One region of the Nocardioides sp. S5-5 genome, then DNA from elsewhere that is predicted to be linked to it. Evidence: riboswitches for the same ligand, from Rfam matches in the RefSeq annotation. Region 1 holds a riboswitch; the other holds the start of a gene.
What was found. Region 1 has a riboswitch for glycine ahead of gcvT (glycine cleavage system aminomethyltransferase GcvT). Riboswitches for the same ligand answer to the same signal wherever they lie in the genome.
Positions count from the first base shown of each region.

Region 1 (7,979 bases):
GGGCCGGGGCGCTGCTCGACGCGCTCGGCCTGGCCACGCTCACCCCGCCCGGCCTGGAGGCCGACGACGTCAACGCGTCGGCCGCGACCTGGGCCGGCGAGAACGGCTGGGACTGCGTGATCATCACCTCCGACCGCGACTCGTTCGCCCACATCAGCGAGCACACCCGGGTGCTGCGGCTGATCAACGGCGGGATCAACGGCTCTCCCCTGCTCACCTCGGCCCACCTGCGCTCGATGTACGGCGTGCCGGCGGAGCGCTACCTGGAGTTCGCCGCGGTGCGGGGCGATGCCAGCGACAACCTGCCCGGGGTGCCCGGGATCGGCGAGAAGACCGCCGCCTACCTGCTCTCCCACATCGGCTCGATGCGCGAGATCTGGGCCGACATCGAGCACGACGAGGGCCGCTCGGTCGTCGCGGCGCTGGACGCGTGGGCCGAGGAGACCGGCGCGCGGCGTACCGGCGCGACGGTGCTCAAGCGGCTCTCGGCGCCGGGCGCGCGCGACACCTACGAGTTCAACCTGCGGATGATGGCCGGGCGCACCGACCTCGACCTGGGCCTGACCCCCGACGTCCCGGGTACGCCGGGCCTGCTCCCCCTCGACATCGCCCGGGTCGAGCGCGTGGTCGGCCACCTCGACATGGAGGCGACCACGGCACTCGCGCTGCGGGTGCTCACGGGCGACCCGGCGTCGGTGCCGCGCGGCTGAGACGCTGGCGAGGTGACCGACGCCCAGGACGCCCCGGTCCAGGGCCTCACCGGGCGCGGTGCGGATCAGGGCAGGTACAGGGTCGCCCGGACCGGGTTGTGGTCGGAGGCCATCGGGGTGGCGTAGCGACCGCCCGCCAGGACCGCGATGTTCTCCCAGCTCGGCACGGTGATGCCCGGCGAGACGAAGATCCGGTCGACGTGGGTCGGCCAGGTCGTCGAGCGCGGCGGGTCGGCCTTGAAGGCGTGCGCGGAGTTGAGGTACGGGTAGGTCAGGTGGGCGGCGACGTCGACCGAGTCGGCGTACCCGGCACCCTCCATGACCAGGCGCGGGGTGTCGGTCTGGCCGCGGCGGTCCAGGCCGCGGTGGGAGTTGAAGTCGCCGAGCAGGATCGTCGGCACCCCCGGGAACGCGCCGTTGACCCGGCCGAGCACGTAGGCGGTCTCCTGCTGGCGGGTGCCGTCGGACTTGCCGTCGCGCAGGTGGACCGCGGCGACCGCGACCTGCTTGCCGGTCGCCCGGTGCTGGACCAGCGCGTGGCAGAACCCGTGGTTGCGGTCGCCGAACCTGGTGAAGCGGGTGCCCTTGCTGTTGTGCTTCGGGTCGACGACGGCGTACGCGCTGGAGCGGACGTAGGCGGTCTGGCTGAACAGCTTGCGCTTCTTGCTCTTCTGGGTCTGGCAGGCCAGCGTGTAGCCGCGCTTCTTCATGACCTTGCCGATCCAGCGCTTCTTCTTGCCGTACTTGTGGGCGAGGTGGCCCTCGACGAACACCATGATGTCGGCGTTCATCCGGTCGATGTCGGCGACGACCTTCTTCTGCCGCTTCTTCCACTTCCAGCCGCCGTTGCAGTTCTTCTTCGATCCGCAGGCGACGTTGAACGTGGCCGCGGTGGTCGCCAGCGCGGTCGGCACGACGGCGCGGGACATCGGCGGCGTCACCTTGCAGGCCCGCGGACTGCCCGCGCCACCGGCGTTGGTCATCAGCGCGAAGCAGTACGTCGTGCCGGGGGCCAGGCCCGGCACGGCGGTGCGCGTGCCGGAGACCGCCCGGTAGACCATCTGGCCCGCCAGGATCGGCTCGCCCTCACCCTTCAGCGCGTAGACGTCGTAGGCCGACGCGCCGGGCGCGGCGTCCCAGTCGAGGGTGATCGTCACGGTGCCGTCGGGCTGCACCGCCTGCCCGGAGACCCAGGGAGCGCTCGGGCGGGCGGCGGCGCCCGCGGGCGAGAGCGCGGACAGCACGCCGAGCGCGACGGCGAGAACGGTCAGGAGGCAGAGCAGACGACGCATGGGCTCTACTTTCTCGCAAAGGGACGCCACATGCAGGTCGATCCCCAAAATGGGTGATGACATACCGGTCGGATCGGGATCCGGGACCGGCAGCTCACCAGGGCGAGGGCTCGTAGTCCTTCACGAAGCAGCCGTACAGGTCCTCCCCCGCCTCGCCACGCACGATCGGGTCGTAGACCCGGGCCGCGCCGTCGACCAGGTCGAGCGGCGCGTGCCAGCCCTCGGCGGCGATCCGCAGCTTCTCGTGGTGCGGTCGCTCGTCGGTGATCCAGCCGGTGTCGACGGCCGTCATCAGGATCCGGTCGGTCTCGAACATCTCGCCCGACGAGGTGCGGGTCATCATGTTGAGCGCGGCCTTGGCCATGTTGGTGTGCGGGTGCCCGGCGCCCTTGTAGCGACGGGAGAACTGGCCCTCCATCGCCGAGACGTTGACGATGTACGCGCGGCGGGCGCCGTTCTGGACGGCGGCCCGCAGCGCCGGGCGCAGCCGGGAGTTGATCAGGAAGGGCGCGATCGAGTTGCAGAACTGCACCTCGAGCAGCTCCAACGGGTCGACCTCGTCGAGCACCTGGGTCCAGGAGTTGTTGTCCTGGATGTCGGGGATCAGCCCGCCGGCGTCGATCGCGGTGCCGGCCAGGTGCTGCTCGAGCGAGGCGCCGCCGGCCTTCAGCGCGAGCGCGGTCATCGAGGCGGCATTGTGGGCCGCCAGCGCCGCCTCGGCCGACTCCCCCTCGTGGTGGGCGACGGCGTGGTCGGCCAGGGCGCCGGCGATCGCCGCCGGGTGCGCCTCGGAGATCCGGTCGAAGGCCACCATCTCGGGCAGCTCGATCCCGGTGGGCAGCGGCGCCAGCTCGCCCTCGGTGAGGTGCGTGTAGGCGCCCGGCAGGCGTCGTACGGTCTGGCACGCGTTGTTGATGATGATGTCGAGCGGGCCGTCCGCGGCGACGTCGTCGGTCAGCGCGATGACCTGGGTGGGGTCGCGCAGGTCGATGCCGACGACCTTGAGCCGGTGCAGCCACTCGGCGGAGTCCTCCATCGCGGCGAACCGGCGGACGGCGTCCTTCGGGAACCGGGTGGTGATCGTGGTGTGCGCGCCGTCGCGGAGCAGGCGCAGCGCGATGTACATGCCGATCTTGGCGCGACCACCCGTGAGCAGCGCGCGCTTGCCGGTGAGGTCGGTGCGCTGGTCGCGCTTGGCGTGGCTCATCGCGGCGCAGCGCGGGCACAGCCAGTGGTAGAACGCGTCGACCAGGGTGAAGTCCTCCTTGCAGATGTAGCACCCACGCGCGGTGAGCAGCTCACCGGCGAACGCGCCCTGCGCGGTGGAGACCAGCGGGATGCCGGCGGTCTCGTCGTCGATCCGCATCGGCGAGCCGGTCGCCGTCCTCTCGATGACGTCCTGGTCGTGACGCTGCCGCTCCAGCCGGATCTCGGCGCGCCGCTGCTTCTTGATCAGCTTGTACATGTACGACGCCGCCCGCTTCATGGTGCGCACGTCCTCGTGCTCGGGGTCGAGCAGCGGGACCTGACGGAGGACCTTGAGGGTGATCGCGAGCTCGTCCGGGTCGATCCCGGTCAGCCGCTCGGCGGAGTCGGGGCGAGGCACCGCCCGATGGTACGGGGACCGGCCGCCGGATGCCGTATGCTCGCCCCACGCCATGACCGGCGTCACAACTGAACATCGCGCCGTTCGAACCCCGGCGGGAGAGTCCCAGTCCCACGAGGACGGGCGCCGAAGGAGCAAATCTCCCCAAGAATCTCTCAGGCCCCCTGACCGCCGGGACGAGGCGAACTCTGGAAAGACGGACCGGACCCACCGGCCCGCACCCACGGTGCAAGCCGCCCGACGGGCGGTGAAGCTCTCAGGTAGCGATGACAGAGCGGGGAGGCAGCCCAGCCACGCGCGCGGCACACGCCGTGCGCTCCACGAGGAAGCCTCCCGATGACCACACCTTCCGTGACCCCACGGCTCACTCCGCTCCACGACGTCCATATCGCCCTCGGCGCGTCGTTCACCGACTTCGCGGGCTGGCAGATGCCGGTCCGCTACGGCTCGGAGAGCGTCGAGCACCGCGCCGTGCGGACGACGGCCGGGCTGTTCGACCTCACCCACATGGGCGAGATCGAGCTGACCGGCCCCGGCGCGGGCAACGCGCTGGACCACGCGCTGGTCGGCCGGCCGTCCGCGATCGGCGTGGGCCGGGCGCGCTACTCGATGATCTGCGCCGAGGACGGCGGGATCATCGACGACCTCGTCGTCTACCGGCTCGCCGAGGAGCACTACCTCGTCGTCGCGAACGCCGGCAACGTCGCGGTCGTCGCCCCCGAGCTGGTCGCCCGCGCCGGGGGGTACGACGTCACGGTCCGGGACACGTCGGCGCACTGGGCGCTGCTGGCGGTCCAGGGCCCCGCGTCCGCGGAGATCCTGTCCGGGCTGACCGAGCTCGACGTGCCGTCGCTGAGGTACTACGCGATCGACGCCGGCACGGTCGCCGGCATCGACGTGCTGCTCGCCCGCACCGGCTACACCGGCGAGGACGGCTTCGAGGTCTACTGCAAGCCGGGTGACGCCGCCGCCGTCTGGGAGGCGCTCAGCACGGCCGGCGAGGCACACGGCCTGGTCCCCGCCGGACTCGCCTGCCGCGACACGCTGCGCCTCGAGGCCGGGATGCCGCTCTACGGCCACGAGCTCGACCGGGCCACCACGCCGTACGAGGCCGGTCTGGGCCGGGTCGTCGTCCTCGACAAGCCCGAGGGCTTCGTCGGCCAGGCAGCGCTCGCGAAGCGCAAGGCGGAGGGCCCCCAACGGGTCCTCGTCGGCCTGGCCGCCACCGGTCGCCGCTCCCCGCGCGCCGGCTACCCGGTCCTCGACCCGGCCGGCGGTGCCGAGGTCGGCGTCATCACCAGCGGGTCGCCCTCCCCCACGCTGGAGAGGCCGATCGCGATGGCCTACGTGCCGGTCGCCCTGTCGGCGGTCGGCACCCGACTCCAGGTGTCGCTGCGCGGCACCCTCGAGGACGCCGACGTCGTCGAGCTCCCCTTCTACACCCGCAGCCGCTGAGCAGGAGAACCCCATGAGCAACCCCACCCACCTCCGGTACACCGCCGAGCACGAGTGGATCGCCGTCGACGGCGACACCGCCAAGGTCGGCGTGACCGCCTATGCCGCGGACGCCCTCGGCGACGTCGTGTACGTCGACCTGCCCGCCGTCGGCACCGCCGTCACCGCCGGCGAGTCCTGCGGCGAGCTCGAGTCGACCAAGTCGGTCAGCGACCTGTACGCCCCGGTCACCGGCGAGGTGGTCGAGGTCAACGACGCCGTCGACGCCGACCCGAGCCTGGTCAACAGCGACCCGTTCGGCCAGGGCTGGCTGTTCGTCGTCAAGGTGACCGCGACCGGCGAGCTGATGGACGCGGCGGCCTACGACTCCCTGATCGCCTCGACGTGACAGCGGGGTCCATGCGGGCGGCTGTACCGTCGAATCATGGAACGCAGGAGCGAGTGACCCGATGGCGCTGAGCGTCTTCGACCTCTACTCCATCGGCATCGGGCCGTCGTCGTCCCACACGGTCGGCCCGATGCGGGCGGCGCGCACCTTCGCCACCGGCCTCGCGGTCGACGGGGAGCTGCCGCGGGTCGCGCGGGTGCGGGCGGAGCTGTTCGGCTCGCTCGGCGCGACCGGGCACGGCCACGGCTCGGTCAAGGCCGTGATCCTCGGGCTCGAGGGTGACGACCCGGCGACCACCGACACCGCGACGTACGACGCCCGGGTGGCCGCGATCCTCGAGCACGAGCAGCTCCGGATCGCCGGCGAGCGGGCCGTCCGCTTCGAGGCCGACGACGTCGTCATGCACCGCCGCCAGTCGCTGCCCGCGCACCCGAACGGCATGGTGTTCACGGCGTACGACGCCGAGGGCGCCGAGCTGCGCGCTCGCACCTACTACTCGGTGGGCGGCGGCTTCGTGGTCGACGAGACCCAGGTCGGCGCGGACCGGGTGGTCGTGGACGACACGGTGCTGCCGCACCCGTTCACGACCGGCGGCGAGCTGCTCGCCGTGTGCCGCGAGGCCGAGATGAGCGTCTCCGACGTGATGCTCGCCAACGAGCTGACCTGGCGCACCGAGGCCGAGGTGCGGACCGGGCTGCTGGAGATCTGGCGGGTGATGGCCGCCTGCATCGAGGAGGGCTGCCACCGCGAGGGCGTCCTCCCGGGCGGCCTCAAGGTCCCCCGTCGCGCACCCGAGCTGCATGCGAAGCTCTGCGCGGCCGGCAGTCAGGATCCGCTCGACGTCATCGACTGGGTCAACCTGTTCGCGCTCGCGGTCAACGAGCAGAACGCCTCCGGCGGCCGGATCGTGACCGCGCCCACCAACGGCGCCGCCGGCATCGTGCCCGCGGTGCTGCAGTACTGGGTGCGCTTCGTCGCCAGGGACCTGACGCCCGAGCAGGTCGACGACGGCATCGTCCGGTTCCTGCTGACCGGCGCCGCGATCGGCATCCTGGCCAAGATGAACGCCTCCATCTCCGGCGCGGAGGTCGGCTGCCAGGGCGAGGTCGGCTCGGCCTGCGCGATGGCCGCCGGCGCCCTGTGCGAGGTCCTCGGCGGCTCCCCCGAGCAGGTCGAGAACGCCGCCGAGATCGGCATCGAGCACAACCTCGGTCTCACCTGCGACCCGGTCGGCGGGCTGGTCCAGATCCCCTGCATCGAGCGCAACGCCATCGCCTCGGTCAAGGCGATCAACGCCGCCCGGCTCGCCATCCACGGCTCCGGAGCCCACAAGGTCAGCCTCGACAAGGCTCTCAAGACGATGCGCGAGACGGGGCGCGACATGAAGACGAAGTACAAGGAGACCTCACGCGGCGGCCTGGCCGTCAACGTGATCGAATGCTGACTGCTTGGGTCGTCGTCCCTCCTGCCGATGTGCCCCGTGAGAGCCGTCGACGAGAGGGGAGCACGAGCCGTGGCACGACGCGTCTCCAAGGCCATGCTGCCCGGGCCCGGGTTCGCGGTGGCGTACGCGCTGGCCATCCTCGCCGGGCGGGCGACCCGGGTGGAGGGCAGCGAGGTGTCGCTCGTGTGGCCCGCCGCCGCGGTCGCCGTGCTCTGGGGGCTGCACGCATCCGGCCTCCCACGGGTGCCGGCGGCCCTCCACTGGACCGGGCTCGCCGCACTCACCTTCGGCGTCAACCTGACGACCGGCGCCGCGGCTGACCTGTCGGCCTGGTTCGTGCTGGTCAACGTCGCGCTGGCCGCGGTCACGGCCGCCGTCCTGCGGTACGGCGACCGCCCGGTCCGGCTGCGGGAGCCGGCCGACCTCGGCCGGCTGGTCGGGGCGATCGTGGCCGGCACCCTGGTGGCGGCGGCGCTGGCCGTGCTCTGGTTCGCCGCCGAGGGCCAAGACGACCTGCTGCGCACGTTCGCGCTGTTCGCGGTCCGCAACGGCGTGACCGCACTGGCCGGGGTGGCGGTGGTGCTGCGGTTGCGCGACGCCCGATGGCGGCCGCCGGCGCTGACGCTGACCCGGGTGGCCGAGACGCTCGCGTGCGCCGCGCTGGTCTGCGTCGTGTTCGCCCGGGTGTTCTGGCTCAACCCCGGCCACCCCAACGCCTTCGGGGTGATGCTGCCCGCGATGTGGGTCTCGCTGCGGTTCTCGACCACGACGAGCACGGTCTTCCTGACCGGCGCGGGCGCCACGATCATGGGCGCCACGCTGCTCGACCGCGGCGCACTGCAGGACATGGCGCCGCAGGAGCAGGCGCTGCTGGCGCAGGGCATGGTCGGCGCGCTCGCCGTGGTCGTGCTGACGCTCGCGCTGTTCCGCGACTCGCGCAACGAGCTGATCGCCGAGCTGCGGGACCTGGCCCTGCGCGACCCGCTGACCGGCCTGGCCAACCGGGCTCTGCTCAACCAGCGCCTCGAGGAGCTGCTGCGCCAGGAGCCGCCCGAGACGGTGGGCGTGCTGCTGCTCGACCTCG
Region 1 covers NZ_CP199913.1:2,020,479-2,028,457, reverse strand. The annotation lists gene ACUP6Y_RS09545 (5'-3' exonuclease) at 1-710, shown strand, start outside; gene ACUP6Y_RS09540 (endonuclease/exonuclease/phosphatase family protein) at 776-2,002, opposite strand; gene ACUP6Y_RS09535 (SDR family NAD(P)-dependent oxidoreductase) at 2,097-3,608, opposite strand; glycine riboswitch at 3,694-3,789, shown strand; glycine riboswitch at 3,790-3,891, shown strand; gene gcvT (glycine cleavage system aminomethyltransferase GcvT) at 3,945-5,063, shown strand; gene gcvH (glycine cleavage system protein GcvH) at 5,077-5,451, shown strand; gene ACUP6Y_RS09520 (L-serine ammonia-lyase) at 5,513-6,895, shown strand; gene ACUP6Y_RS09515 (diguanylate cyclase domain-containing protein) at 6,965-7,979, shown strand, end outside.

Region 2 (7,979 bases), 480 kb from region 1:
GATCACCGACTACGCCCAGGACGCCCTCGGCGACATCGTCTACGTCTCGCTCCCGGAGGTAGGTGCCGCCGTCACCGCCGGTGAGTCCTGCGGCGAGCTCGAGTCGACCAAGTCCGTCAGCGACGTCTACGCCCCGGTGAGCGGCGAGGTCGTCGCCGTCAACGAGGCGCTCGACGCCACGCCCGAGCTGGTCAACAACGACCCGTACGGCGCGGGCTGGCTCTTCGAGGTCGTCCCCGCCGACGCCGGCGCCCTCGAGGGGCTGCTCGACGCTGCCGCATATGAGGCCCAGCTCGACAACTGATCCGGTAGGTTCGTAGCAGACCCACCGTGAGGAGCAACTGATGCCGTTCTGCACCGCCTGTGGTCGGCAGAACCCCGATGACGCCCGCTTCTGCTCGCAGTGCGGGAACCGCCTGGTCGCCCCTGAGCCGGCGCCTGTGACCGACGCCACGGCGACGATCCAGTTCGGCGGCGGAGCCGCCGGCGTCGAGACGTCCGACCGGGCCCTGAGCCCGGTCGACGCCGCGGCCGTCGACGCGCTGCCGGTCGGCCACGCGCTGCTCGTCGTCCAGAAGGGACCGGGCTCGGGCAGCCGGTTCCTGCTCGACGCCGACGAGGTCAGCGCCGGTCGCCACCCGGAGAGCGGCATCTTCCTCGACGACGTCACCGTCTCTCGCCGGCACGCGGTCTTCCGTCGCGACGGCGACAGCTTCACGGTCGAGGACGCCGGCAGCCTCAACGGCACCTACGTCAACCGCGACCGGATCGAGAAGGTCCAGCTCAAGGACAGCGACGAGGTCCAGGTCGGCAAGTACCGACTGGTCTTCTTCGCGGGCCACGAGAGCGTCTGAGGACGGTCGCAGGATGACTGCTGCCGTCGCTCGGGGCGAGCGGGAGCCACGGCTCAACATCGGCCAGGTGCTCGACCGACTGCGCGCCGACTTCGAGGACATCAGCATCCCCAAGATCCGCTTCCTCGAGGCCGAGGGGCTCGTGAAGCCGGAGCGCACGCCCGCGGGCTACCGCAAGTTCTCCGAGGCCGACATCGAGCGGCTGCGCTACATCCTGCGGATGCAGCGCGACCACTACCTGCCGCTCAAGGTGATCGGCGAGCATCTCGACGCCATCGACCGGGGCCTGACCCCGCCGGAGCCGGAGCCGGTCGTCCCGACCGTGCCGACCGTCGCGCTCGGGGCCGACGGGCTGCCCGCGCCCGAGTCGTTCCGCCGCACCGACCGGCTGCGGCTCTCGCGCAAGGAGCTGGTCAAGGTCGCCGAGATCGACGAGGACCTGCTCGCGCAGCTCGAGTCCTTCGCGCTGATCAGCCCGTCGCCGACCGGGCACTACGACACCGACGCGCTGGTGATCGCCCAGACCGCGCGCGAGCTGGCCGACTACGGCATCGAGCCGCGACACCTGCGCGCCTTCCGCTCCGCCGCCGATCGCGAGGTCGGGCTGATTCAGCAGGTCGTCACGCCCCGCAAGGGCCGCGACGCCGGGGCGAGCGCGCGTGCCGAGGAGGCGGTCAGCGAGATCGCCGCGCTGTCGGTGCGACTGCACGCCACCTTGGTGAAGGCGGGCCTGCGCCGCATCTGAGTCCGCACCCCCGACGCAGTAGGCTGGACGCATGCGCGAGGTCGACGTGATGGGTGTCCGGGTGGAGATGCCCTCCAACCAGCCGATCGTGCTGCTGCGGGAGGTGGGCGGTGAGCGCTACCTGCCGATCTGGATCGGCGCCGTGGAGGCGACGGCGATCGCCTTCGCGCAGCAGGGCGTCGTCCCCCCGCGGCCGTTGACCCACGACCTGATGAAGGACGTGCTCACCGCGACCGGGAACGAGCTGAGCGAGGTCCGGATCACCGACGTGCGCGACAACGTCTTCTACGCGACCCTGGTCTTCGCCTCCGGCGTCGAGGTCAGCGCCCGACCCTCCGACTCGATCGCGCTCGCGCTGCGCACCGGCACGACCATCTACTGCTCCGACGACGTACTCGCCGAGGCCGGGCTCGCCGCGCCGGCCGAGGAGGAGGACGAGGTCGAGGCGTTCCGCGAGTTCCTCGACCACGTCTCGCCCGAGGACTTCGGCGCCGAGGGGTGAGTCTCAGCCTCAGGGTGAGGGTTTTCGGCGACACGCCCGGTCACGTCTTTGACCGGCCCGACACCCCGGCCGTACCGTGAGAGAGTCGAAATGACAGCAGTGCAATCCCCCCTTGCCTGAAGCGCCCGACCTGGAGGATCCGTGAACGAGCAGCAGCCCGAGAAGGTCGGCCAGGACGTGACCGCGGCGACCGCTGCCGCGCAGGAGCAGGGTCTGCTGTTCACCGATGACGTCTCGCCTCTGCCGAGCGACCTCGGCTACCGCGGCCCCACCGCCTGCAACGCCGCCGGCATCACCTACCGCCAGCTCGACTACTGGGCCCGCACCGGCCTGATCGAGCCGAGCGTGCGCGGAGCCAAGGGCTCCGGCTCGCAGCGTCTCTACAGCTTCCGCGACATCTTGATCCTCAAGATCATCAAGCGGCTCCTCGATGCCGGCATCTCGCTGCAGAACATCCGCACCGCGGTCAGCCACCTGCGCGAGCGCGGCACCGACGACCTCACCCAGGTCACCTTGATGAGCGACGGCGCCTCGGTCTACGAATGCACGAGCAACGACGAGGTCATCGACCTGCTGCAGGGCGGACAGGGCGTGTTCGGCATCGCGATCGGCGGTGTGTGGCGCGAGATCGAGGGCACGCTGGCCGAGCTCCCGAGCGAGCACGCCAACGAGTCGGCCCCGGCCACGCCGATCACCGGAGACGAGCTCGCCGCCCGTCGTGCGGCGCGCAACGTCGGCTGACGGGTCGTCGTACCTGTAGGCTGTAGCCGCTGTTGATGCCGCACGGGAGAGTCAGGTCCCGTGCCTGCGCCGAAGGGGCAATCCCTCCCCGGAACCTCTCAGGCGCCAGGACCGTGTGGAGCAGGCGACTCTGAAGGTGCAGTGATGCGCTGACAGAGGGGGAGGGCTCGATCGATGTCGACCCCACCCCAGGAGCACGCCTAGCCATGAGCGCCCCCTTCGTCACCCGTCACATCGGCCCGGACGACACCCAGGTCGAGACCATGCTCGACCGTCTCGGCCACGCCTCCCTCGATGCGCTGATGGACGCGGCCGTCCCGAAGTCGATCCGGTCCACCGACCCGCTGGGACTGCCCGCCGGCGTCGACGAGGAGACGGCCGCGGCCGAGCTGCGGGCGCTGGCCGGCGCGAACGTCCCCGGTGAGTCGATGATCGGTCTGGGCTACCACGCCACCGTGACCCCGGCGGTGATCCGGCGCAACGTGCTCGAGGACCCGAGCTGGTACACCGCCTACACGCCCTACCAGCCGGAGATCTCCCAGGGCCGGCTCGAGGCCCTCATCAACTTCCAGACCATGGTCGCGGACCTGACGGGCCTCCACACCGCCGGGTCGTCGCTGCTCGACGAGGGCACCGCCGCGGCTGAGGCCGTGGCCCTGGCGCACCGCGCACTCCCCAGGAACAAGGGGGCGAAGGCGCACGGCCCGTTCGTCGTCGACGCCGACGCGCTGCCGCAGACCATCGACGTGGTCGCCACCCGTTGCGAGGGCCTCGGCATCGAGATCCTGGTCGCCGACCTCTCCGCGGGGCTGCCCGACGGCGACGTCTGCGGAGTGCTGGTCCAGTACCCGGGCGCCTCCGGCCGGGTCGCCGACCTGAAGCCGCTCGTCGACGCCGTCCACGAGCGCGGCGGCCTGGCCGTCGTCGCGGCCGACCTGCTCGCGCTCACCCTGCTCGAGGCCCCCGGCACCCTCGGCGCCGACGTCGTCGTCGGCTCGGCCCAGCGCCTCGGCGTCCCGCTGTTCTACGGCGGCCCGCACGCCGGCTTCATGGCGGTGCGCGAGGGTCTCGAGCGCCAGCTGCCCGGGCGCCTGGTCGGCGTCTCGGTCGACGCGGAGGGCCGTCCGGCGTACCGTCTGGCACTGCAGACCCGCGAGCAGCACATCCGCCGCGACAAGGCGACGTCCAACATCTGCACCGCCCAGGTTCTGCTCGCCGTCACCGCGGGCATGTACGCCGTCTACCACGGTCCCGAGGGACTGCGAGCGATCGCAGGGGACATCCACGACCTGGCCCGCCGCGCCGCCGCCTCGCTCGCGGCCGCGGGCGTCGAGGTCGTCAACGACTCCTTCTTCGACACCCTCACCGTCCGGGTGCCGGGGCGCGCGGAGGCCGTCGTGGCCGCCGCCCGCGAGGCGTCGATCCACCTGCGCATCGTCGACGCCGACACGGTCGCCGTCGCCTTCGGCGAGACCGCGGGGGAGGCCACCCTGGTCGCCGTGCTCGGCGCCTTCGGCGTGTCCGCCGTGTCGGCGGAGGGGGACGCGGGGCTGCCCGAGGACCTCGAGCGCACCACCGGGTTCCTCACCCACCCGGTGTTCAACACCCATCACAACGAGACCTCGATGCTGCGCTACCTGGCGCGGCTCTCGAATCGCGACTACGCGCTCGACCGCGGCATGATCCCGCTCGGCTCCTGCACGATGAAGCTCAACGCGACCACCGAGATGGAGCCGATCTCGCTGGCCGGGTTCGCCAACCTGCACCCGTTCGCGCCGGCCGCGGACGCCGACGGCTATCGACAGCTGATCGACCAGCTCGAGGGCTGGCTCGCCGAGGTGACCGGCTACGACCGGGTCTCGATCCAGCCCAACGCCGGCGCCCAGGGCGAGTACGCCGGCATGCTCGCCATCCGCAACTACCACCGGGCCAACGGCCAGGGCCAGCGCGACGTCTGCCTGATCCCGTCCTCGGCCCATGGCACCAACCCGGCCTCCGCGGTGATGGCCGGCATGAAGGTCGTGGTGGTCAAGGCCGCCGACGACGGCACCGTCGATCTCGCCGACCTGCGCGCGAAGTGCGAGCAGCACGCCGAGACGCTCGCCGCGATCATGGTCACCTACCCCTCGACCCACGGCGTCTACGAGGAGACCATCACCGAGCTGTGCGACCTGGTCCACGAGCACGGCGGCCAGGTCTACATCGACGGGGCGAACTTCAACGCGCTGCTCGGCTACGCCGCCCCTGGCAGGTTCGGCGGCGACGTCTCGCACCTCAACCTGCACAAGACGTTCTGCATCCCCCACGGCGGCGGTGGCCCCGGCGTCGGCCCGGTCGCGGTGCGCGCCCACCTGGCGCCGTACCTGCCCACGCACCCGCTGCACCCCGACGCCACTCGGCGTGAGGGCACCGGCGCGATCAGCGCGGCGCCGTTCGGCTCCGCCGGCATCCTGCCCATCTCGTGGGCCTACATCCGGATGATGGGCGGCGCGGGCCTGACCCGCGCGACCGCCGTCGCGGTGCTCTCGGCCAACTACGTCGCCGCCCGTCTCGGCGAGCACTTCCCGGTTCTCTACCGCGGCGAGTCCGGCCTGGTCGCCCACGAGTGCATCCTCGACCTGCGCCCGATCACCGCCGAGACCGGCGTCTCGGTCGACGACGTCGCCAAGCGGCTCGTCGACTACGGCTTCCACGCCCCGACCATGTCCTTCCCGGTCGCCGGCACGCTCATGGTCGAGCCCACCGAGTCCGAGGACCTGGCCGAGCTGGACCGGTTCTGCGACGCGATGATCGCGATCAAGGGCGAGATCGACAAGGTCGGCTCGGGGGAGTGGGCGGTCGACGACTCGCCGCTGCACCACGCGCCCCACACCGCCCGCGCGCTCGTCGGCGACTGGGACCGCTCCTACTCCCGCGAGGTGGCCGTCTTCCCGGCAGGCATCTCGCCCGACAAGTACTGGCCCCCGGTCGCCCGCATCGACCAGGCCTACGGCGACCGCAACCTGGTCTGCGCGTGCCCGCCGATGGACGCCTACGTCGAGTGACCTCGTACGACGACGCGCTGGCGTCGCTGCAGGCCGCGGGCCGGCTGCCCTCCGTCTCGGCAGCAGTCGCCCGCGGCGGCACGCCGGTGTGGCAGGGCTGGGTGAGCGTGCTGGCGGGGCGTGAGGTGACCAGCGCGTCGTCGTACCGGATCGGGTCGATCACCAAGACCCTCACCGCGGTGCTGGTGCTCCAGCTCCGTGACGAGGGGAGGCTCGGGCTCGACGACCCGATCGGACGGTTCGTGCCCGGCGGCTACGGCTCGGCCACGGTGGGTGAGCTGCTCGCCCACACCGCGGGCCTGCAGAGCGAGCCCGCCGGCGCGTGGTGGGAGCGCGTCGACGGCGGCTCCGTCTCCGACCTGCTCGCCGCCAACGACGGCTCCGGTCGGGTCGCCGCGGCAGGGGAGTGCTACCACTACTCCAACCTCGGCTTCGCCCTCCTCGGCGAGGCGGTCGCCCGGCTGCGGGACGCGTCGTGGTGGTCGGTCGTGCGGTCGCGGCTGCTCGAGCCGCTCGGGATGAGCGCGACGTCGTACCACCCGCCGGACGACCACGCGCCCGGCCGCAGCGTCGACCACTTCGCCCACACCCTGTCCGCCGAGCCGCACTCCGACACCGGCGCGATGGCGCCGGCCGGACAGCTGTGGAGCACCGTCGGCGACCTGCTGCGGTGGGCGGACTTCCTCGTCACCGGGCACCCCGAGGTGCTCGCCGCGGCGACGCTCGCCGAGATGGCCGAGCGCGCCACTCCCGCCGAGGCGTACGGACTCGGGCTGCGGCTGCTCTCCGTCGACGGCCGCACCCTGGTCGGTCACACCGGCTCCATGCCCGGCTTCATGGCCTCGCTGTTCGTCGACCGGTCGACCCGCGACGCCGTGGTGGCCCTCACCGACGCCACCACCGGCCTCGGCGCCGAGCGGGTACCGGGGCTGCTCCTCGCCGCCGAGCCGGGGCCCGCGTCCGGGACGGTGATGCCGTGGCGGCCGTCGCCGCGGCCGGTCCCCGAGCTCGTCACGGAGGTGCTCGGGGTCTGGTTCTGGGGCAACACCGGCTTCGGCATCGAGTGGGCCGACGGTGAGCTGCGGATGCACGACCTGCGCTCCGGGGAGACCGAGGAGCGCTTCGAGCCCGCCGGCGACGGGTTCCGCGGCCTTGCGGGCTACCACCGCGGCGAGACCCTCCGTGTCGTGCGCCGCGCGGACGGCACCGTCGGGCATCTGGAGTGCGCCACGTTCATCTGGACGCGCACGCCGTACGACCCACGGGCGCCGATCCCCGGGGGTCCTGCTCCGCGGCTGTGACCTGAGGGGGCATGATGCTCCCCGTGAACGAGAACGCGTTCCAGTTCGCCTGGTTCCAGCAGTCCACCGCCGGCTTCGACCCGCTGCCGCTCGCGCAGAGCCTGTGGCGCGACGACCAGATGCACGGCGTCGCCGTGAGCGGCCTGCTCGCCCGGGCACTCGAGCATGCCGTCACCGACGCCGGCCGGGGCGGACTGGTGCCCGCGCGGTACCACGTCGACCTGTTCCGTCCCGCCCGGATGATCACCACCACCGCGTCGGCCCGGATCGTCCGCGAGGGCCCGCGGCTGGTGCTGCTCGATGCCGTCGTCGAGCAGGAGGGCGAGATCGTCGCCCGTGCCGGCGCGACCTTCCTCGCCCCCTCGACCGACGTCGCCGGCGAGGTCTGGACGGCACCGGGGCAGCGGCCCACCCCGCCGCCCACCGATCTGCTGCCCGAGCCCGGCGAGCACCATGTGCCCTGGTTCGCCAGCGCGGCCGCGTGGTCCGACGACTTCGGCGACCACCAGAACGCCGGCCGGCACCAGACCTGGCAGACCGCGATCCCCATCGTGCAGGGCGAGGACTGCACGCCGTTCCAGGCCGTCGCCTCGATCGCCGACGCCACCAGCATGGTCACCAACTGGGGCAGCCGCGGCGTCGAGCACATCAACACCGACATCGACCTGGCGCTGTGCCGGCTCCCGGACAGCACCCGGCTCGGACTGCGTGCCACCGACCACATGGCAGCCGACGGGATCGCGGTCGGCGCCGCGGAGGTGTTCGACAGCACCGGGACGATCGGCACCGCCA
Region 2 covers NZ_CP199913.1:2,498,815-2,506,793, reverse strand. The annotation lists gene gcvH (glycine cleavage system protein GcvH) at 1-304, shown strand, start outside; gene ACUP6Y_RS11800 (FHA domain-containing protein) at 345-854, shown strand; gene ftsR (transcriptional regulator FtsR) at 868-1,599, shown strand; gene ACUP6Y_RS11790 (bifunctional nuclease family protein) at 1,631-2,101, shown strand; gene ACUP6Y_RS11785 (MerR family transcriptional regulator) at 2,243-2,842, shown strand; glycine riboswitch at 2,876-2,966, shown strand; gene gcvP (aminomethyl-transferring glycine dehydrogenase) at 3,049-5,886, shown strand; gene ACUP6Y_RS11775 (serine hydrolase domain-containing protein) at 5,883-7,187, shown strand; gene ACUP6Y_RS11770 (acyl-CoA thioesterase domain-containing protein) at 7,211-7,979, shown strand, end outside.
Region 2: it holds a riboswitch for glycine, as region 1 does, so the genes downstream of both, gcvP (aminomethyl-transferring glycine dehydrogenase) here and gcvT (glycine cleavage system aminomethyltransferase GcvT) in region 1, are expected to answer to the same signal.